Regions from separate parts of the Hungatella sp. SL.1.14 genome, predicted to be linked through region 2. Evidence: predicted binding sites of a transcription regulator. Region 2 holds the regulator's gene; each other region holds the start of a gene.
What was found. The regulator HrcA, encoded in region 2, represses chaperone genes, less so after heat shock. The targets are predictions, from matches to a motif close to TGTTAGCACTCNNNNNNNNNGAGTGCTAACA.

Region 1 (2,274 bases), on a different contig from region 2:
ATCGTGATGACAGCAGTAATCAAATGAAACCACCAGGAATCCAGACCAAACCTTTTAAGCTTCATCGAGGTTTTCAGTCCCATAATTCCATAGACAGCCAGAAAGACGCCCAGGATGAACGGAAGAATGGATGTCGCGGCCAGCGGTTTAAAAAGGAAAATAACCCCGAATACGATGGGGAAAAGAGCCAGCAGGCAGTGCATCCAGTACTTACCGAAGAAACTTTTAAACCGGGTGATTTCAACCAGCTTCGTGACGCCATAGACGATAAAGCAGACGCCGGTGCAGATGCCGGCCGTCGCCAGGGTGGGGCCGGGCAGTAAAAGCAGCAGAAGGCCCAGGAACGCGGCACAGATGGATATAACAAGGTATGAGCGTTTCATTTCTTTCCAGATCATAATAATTCTCCTTTAAGCTGAATATGGGGATAGAGGTAATTGGATAAAACAGGGCGGACCGTAGTGATGCGGCCCGCCCTGTTCCGGAACAGAGGACTGTTTCGTTCCGGGATTTATCGGTTATTCAATTAAGATGCGATGAGATTCCTCAACCTGCTTTGGCGAAGCTTTCGGAAACTCCAGATGCAGGATACCGTCCTCGAAGCGGGCCTTCATATCTTCCTGTTTCACATCCTCGCCCACGTAAAAGCTTCTCTGGCACGAACCGCTGTAACGCTCCTGGCGAACGAACTTGCCGGTCTTCTCGTCTTTTTCGTTTCGTTCCATACCGCGTTCGGCGGAGATGGTTACATAGCCGTCACGAAGATTAACGGTGATCTCATCTTTCTTAAATCCGGGCAGATCCATATCGAGTTCATAACCATTGTCATTCTCTCTGATATCGGTCTTCATCAGATTCTTTTCCCGTTTCCCGAAAATCGGGCTCTTGAAAGCATCTTCCATAAAGTCGTCAAATAAGTTTTCTCCAAAAATACTAGGCATCATCATAAGTCATTCCTCCTAACTTGAATTTCTTATATGTGTTGACACCTTGTCGGCAGCACATATATGGTTTAAAGTCGGCCACCTTTTCCTTGTGGTGCTTCTTTTTTGTTACAACTATGTTATAACACGATTTGTTAGCACTGTCAATAAGAAAGTGCTAATTTTATGCTTTTTTCACAGAAAATTCATATTGTAAATACAATTATTAAAAACTGATGGATTTTGATTGAGATTTTTGGAAAAATAATTGTCCAAAATAGGAGGCATGAACTTGTATGAACAGAGAAACTATCATATAATAGCACAAAGGAGACTTTTATGAAGAATTATATAGTACTGGATTTGGAATGGAATCAGAGCCCCGACGGAAAAGAGGGGACGATTGACCATTTTCCTTTTGAAATAATAGAAATCGGAGCGGTTCGTCTGGATGAAGAACGGAAGGAGATCGGGGAGTTCCGCCGTCTGATCAGGCCGCGGGTATATCCGCAGATGCATTACCGGATCTCTGAGGTCACCCATATGGATATGGCTGAGCTGGAGCGAAACGGAGAGACATTTGAGACTGTAATCAGGGACTTTCTGGAATGGTGTGGAGACGACTGCATATTTTGTACCTGGGGGAGTATGGACTTAACGGAGCTGCAGAGAAATATGGTGTATTACGGGGTGGAAATTCCCTTTGACAAGCCTCTTCTCTATTACGATGTTCAGAAGCTCTACAGCCTTCTTCAGGGAGACGGAAAACAGAAACAGTCGCTGGATATCACGGTAGAAGAACTGGGGATCAGGGAGGACCGCCCATTTCACCGGGCCCTTGACGATGCCCACTATACCGGCCGGGTCATGGCGGCCATGGACTTTGAGCGGGTGATGGAATACTGGTCAACCGATTATTACCGGCTGCCGGAGAGTAAGGAGGAGGAGGTCTATCTGATCTTTCCCGGATACTCCAAATACATTTCCAGAACCTTTGAGACAAAGGAGGAGGCTATCGCGGACAAGACGGTCACCGATTTAATCTGCTACCGCTGCAACCGCATGCTCAGAAAGAAGGTACGGTGGTTTTCTGTGAATCAGAAGTTTTACTTTGCTCTGGGAATCTGCCCGGAGCATGGATATTTAAAGGGTAAAATACGCATGAAGCGCAGTGACGACGGACGAATCTACGCCGTTAAGACCATGAAGCTGGTTGATGAGGAAGGCGCGCGGCAGATCAGCGAAAAGAAGGAAGAAGCAAAGAAGAAGCGCGTGGAAAAGACGAAGCACAGAAAACAGAAAATAAATATGAAAATGCGGGGAAGCGATTAAGTTTCGCTTTCCCGCATTC
Region 2 (2,274 bases):
TATTCCCGTCTTTGTAGATATGCAGTTCAACCACTGCTGCTTCGCCGGAATCCGCATCATTCTTCAGCCACCCTGTGATATGAGTTCCATCCACGGCTGTGAGGGCGCCCTTTTCCTCGGCGGCAGCAGTCATGGATAAAAACAGGGTACAGAGGAGCGTCACGCACAGCATAAGAAGAACCTTACCTGATTTCTTTTTCATGATTTACCTCGCAATATCATGATTTTTCCATATTAATATGATGGAAAAACCGTTGTTATGGTGTATCAATTTTCATTATATTACAAAAATGTTAAATGTCAAGGAAATCCTGTCAATACGTTTGTAACATTTGTCTTATTTTGGTAAAACACTTTATGATTTATAAAGAAGAAGTTCACAGAAAATTCTCAAAAAATTTTCAATCGAATGTATTGACAAACGAGGGAAAAAAGAATATATTATGAAATGAAGATGTTAGCACTCCCAAACGTTGAGTGCTAACAGGAAGACTCAGAAAGGAAGTGTGGCGGGTTGAATGATAAGGACCAGTTAGACGGCCGAAAGATTACGATCTTGAAGGCCATCATAAAAACGTACTTAGAAACCGGCGAACCGGTTGGCTCCAGAACTATTTCCAAGTACACCGATTTGAATTTGAGTTCAGCCACGATCCGGAATGAGATGTCTGATCTGGAGGAGCTGGGATACATTGTACAGCCGCATACGTCGGCCGGGCGGATTCCCTCTGATAAGGGATACCGCTTTTATGTGGATCAGATCATGCAGGAGAAAGAAGAAGAGGTTACTGAAATCAAGGACCTGATGCTAAAGCGTGTGGACCGGGTCGAGCTTCTGTTAAAGCAGATGGCGAGAATCCTGGCGCAGAACACGAATTACGCGGCTTTGATCAGCGCCCCCCAGTATCACAGAAACAAGCTGAAGTTCATCCAGCTGTCCAGGGTTGATGATGGAAAGCTTCTGGTGGTCATCGTTGTAGAAGGGAATATGATTAAGAACACCATGATCCCCATCAGCCAGCAGTTAAGCGATGAAGGGCTTTTGAATCTTAACATTCTTCTTAATAATGCCTTAAACGGGCTGACCATAGAGGAAATCAATCTGGACGTAATCAGCAGATTAAAGGAGCAGGCCGGCATACACAGCGAGGTGGTCGACCGGGTACTCAATGAGGTTGCAGAAGCAATCCGGGCAGATGACGATGATTTGCAGATTTACACCAGCGGTGCCACGAACATTTTCAAGTATCCGGAGTTGAGCGACGGAGAGATGGCAAGCCGGCTGATCGGTACGCTGGAACAGAAAGAACTCCTTCAGGAGCTGGTCGATGATGTGAACAGTTCAGAGAGCAGTTCGGGAATTCAGGTCTATATCGGCGAGGAAGCGCCGGTGCAGACGATGAGGGACTGCAGCATCGTGACAGCGAATTACGAGCTGGGCGAGGGCTTGAGAGGAACGATCGGTATCATCGGTCCGAAGCGTATGGACTATGAAAAGGTTTTGAATACGCTGCGGAATCTCATGACGCAGCTGGATTCGATCCTGAAAAAAGATGAAAGGTGAAGGGAAGAACAGTGAGCAGCGAAGAGACGAGAATAGAAGAGGAACTGGCAGAAGAGGCCATGAAGGCAGAAGACACCGGTTCCGTTAACGAAGAAATAGAAAAAGGCGAAACAGAAGCCGCGGAAACCGAAGCGTGTGCCGAAGATGCCGCCGATGAGAAATCCGGAGATGAGGAGCCTGCAGAAGAAAAGCAGGCGGAACCGGAGAAGAAAGGATTCTTTGGAAAGAAAAAAGAGAAAAAAGATCCGAAGGATGCCAAGATTGAAGAACTGACCGACCGTCTGCAGCGGAATATGGCCGAGTTCGATAATTATAGAAAGAGAACAGAGAAAGAAAAATCTGCCATGTTTGAAATCGGCGCCAGAGATATCATTGAAAAGATACTTCCGGTTGTCGACAATTTCGAGAGAGGCCTTGCAGCCGTTCCGGAGGAGGATAAGGGCACTCCGTTTGCAGAAGGAATGGAAAAAATATATAAACAGCTTATGAAGACGCTGGAAGACACCGGTGTAAAGCCGATCGAAGCGGTGGGTCAGCCATTCGACCCGAATTTCCACAATGCTGTGATGCATATTGATGATGAGTCCCTTGGCGAGAATACGGTTGCCATGGAACTCCAAAAGGGCTACACCTACCGTGATACCGTGGTGAGACATTCCATGGTTCAGGTAGCAAACTGACTGTGAGCACTGAACGGGATCCTTTCAAGT
Region 3 (2,274 bases), 230 kb from region 2:
TAACGCCTATAAAACCAGAATCCGCCAGGCGGTGCCGGAAGAGGCGTATACCATGAGCTGCGAAAAGAAGGTTGCACTGGAGGCGGGAAGCTGTTACCGGCTCCGGGTACATCTGAGAAATGGAGATACAGCCTGGGTTTCCCCGATTTTTGTGAGACAATAACAAAAAAAGAGTTCCAGGGAATGAGTGGCTTCCTGTTTCGCTGACAGGAAGCACCGTTCATTCTCCGGAACTCTTTCTTAAATTACCGGATGGTTATGGTTCGTCAACCGTATCCTCCACAATCGTCGTGGATTCCTCTGCGGCAAACTTCTTTAATGCATCACCGGTTCCTTCGTATATTTCTTCAACTTCATCTGAGTCTTCTTTATCTTCGGTATCTGCGGCCTGCTCCGGTTCCTCTTTGAAACTGTCTGCAGCGCCGGCTGCGTAATCGAGCCCGCCGTCTTCGGTGATATCTTCTTCCTCATCATCCTCTGAACGGTCCATGGCTGTATCAAGCATATCCTTGGCTGTATCGGCAACTGCGGAAGCGGCTTCCCTGGCCGTACTGTTCACAATGTTAGCTGCGTCTTTCACGAGGTTCTTCGCGGCAGAGGCTGCATCCTTGGCGGCGTCAGCCATATCGGCGGCCGCAACCTTAAATTCATCTTTGTCAGCGTGAAGGGATACGTAGTTCCTGTTCATTGTGCTGTCAATCTTGGAAATGTCGTCATTCCCGTCATCTTCAAAATCATGAAAATCTTCTTCCAGTTCTTTATGGAAAGATTTATATTTCGTAAAATAAGAGATACCGGCCGCAACGGCACCCGCGATGGTGGCAAAAGCCACTAATTTCCCAAAACCATTACCCTTTTTTGCCATGTGAAACACTCCTTTCATTTGATTCTTATTGTAATACTTATAAAGAAAAAAATAAAGGTATATAATAAGAAAATTTCTATAAACTATGTAGGAATGGGAAAATGCTCTCAGTTATGGAATGAAATTGTAAAAAATATATAAAATTAGCACTCAACTATTGACAGTGCTAATAATGAGTGATATAACTTAGTATGTGGTTAAAAGAAGTTTCCATTTGCGAAACAAAAAGAAAGAATCAATAGAAACAGTATGAGGAGGAATTGCAATGAAATTAGTACCATTATTTGACAGGGTAGTATTAAAACCATTGGTTGCAGAGGAAACGACAAAATCCGGAATCGTTTTACCGGGTCAGGCAAAAGAGAAACCGCAGCAGGCGGAAGTAATCGCAGTAGGACCAGGCGGCCTGGTTGATGGCAAAGAAGTGACCATGCAGGTAAAGGTCGGCGATAAAGTAATCTTTTCCAAGTATTCAGGAACCGAAGTGGAAGGTGAAAGCGAAAAAGATAAGCTGGTTATCGTAAAGCAGAACGATATCCTGGCAGTGATCGAATAAACCGAATCCCTGAGACCTTGAGACAATATCAACAGGCAATACCGAAATCATAACAAAAACGATAGATAGAAAGAAACTGGAGGAATGAAATCATGGCAAAGCAGATTAAATATGGTGTAGACGCCAGAAAAGCACTGGAAGCCGGCGTAAATCAGTTAGCAGACACAGTTCGTGTAACCCTGGGCCCGAAAGGAAGAAACGTTGTTCTTGACAAATCTTTCGGCGCTCCGCTTATCACCAACGATGGTGTAACCATTGCAAAAGAGATCGAGCTGGAAGATCCATATGAGAACATGGGTGCCCAGCTGGTTAAGGAAGTTGCGACAAAGACCAATGACGTAGCTGGTGACGGTACCACCACAGCGACCGTTCTGGCTCAGGCGATGATCAATGAAGGTATGAAGAACGTGGCTGCAGGCGCTAACCCGATCGTTTTAAGAAAGGGTATGAGAAAAGCTACTGAGGCAGCTGTAGATGCGATCGCAAAGATGAGCGAGCCGATCAAGGGCAAAGCCTCCATCGCAAGAGTAGCTGCAATTTCCGCAGCAGACGATGCAGTCGGCGAGATGGTAGCCGATGCCATGGAGAAGGTTTCCAACAACGGCGTTATCACCATTGAAGAATCCAAGACCATGAAGACCGAGTTAGACTTGGTAGAAGGTATGCAGTTTGACAGAGGATACGTTTCCGCTTACATGTGCACCGATATGGAGAAGATGGAAGCAAACTTAGACGATCCGTATATCCTTATTACAGATAAGAAGATTTCCAACATTCAGGAGATCCTTCCATTATTAGAGCAGGTTGTACAGTCCGGCGCAAGACTCTTAATCATTGCAGAAGACATCGAAGG

Region 1: the regulator HrcA is predicted to act here: its motif matches at 1,077-1,107, upstream of NE473_RS14115 (Hsp20/alpha crystallin family protein).
Region 3: the regulator HrcA is predicted to act here: its motif matches at 1,007-1,037, upstream of NE473_RS10310 (co-chaperone GroES).

What each region holds. Positions count from the first base shown of each region.
Region 1 is NZ_JANFYJ010000012.1:30,226-32,499, forward strand. Features, by position in the region: gene NE473_RS14110 (HdeD family acid-resistance protein) at 1-398, opposite strand, end outside; gene NE473_RS14115 (Hsp20/alpha crystallin family protein) at 519-947, opposite strand; gene NE473_RS14120 (3'-5' exonuclease) at 1,263-2,255, shown strand; gene NE473_RS14125 (response regulator) at 2,252-2,274, opposite strand, start outside.
Region 2 is NZ_JANFYJ010000007.1:10,388-12,661, forward strand. Features, by position in the region: gene NE473_RS09305 (3D domain-containing protein) at 1-202, opposite strand, end outside; gene hrcA (heat-inducible transcriptional repressor HrcA) at 515-1,564, shown strand; gene grpE (nucleotide exchange factor GrpE) at 1,576-2,244, shown strand.
Region 3 is NZ_JANFYJ010000007.1:244,273-246,546, forward strand. Features, by position in the region: gene NE473_RS10300 (PHP domain-containing protein) at 1-163, shown strand, start outside; gene NE473_RS10305 (hypothetical protein) at 257-865, opposite strand; gene NE473_RS10310 (co-chaperone GroES) at 1,131-1,421, shown strand; gene groL (chaperonin GroEL) at 1,514-2,274, shown strand, end outside.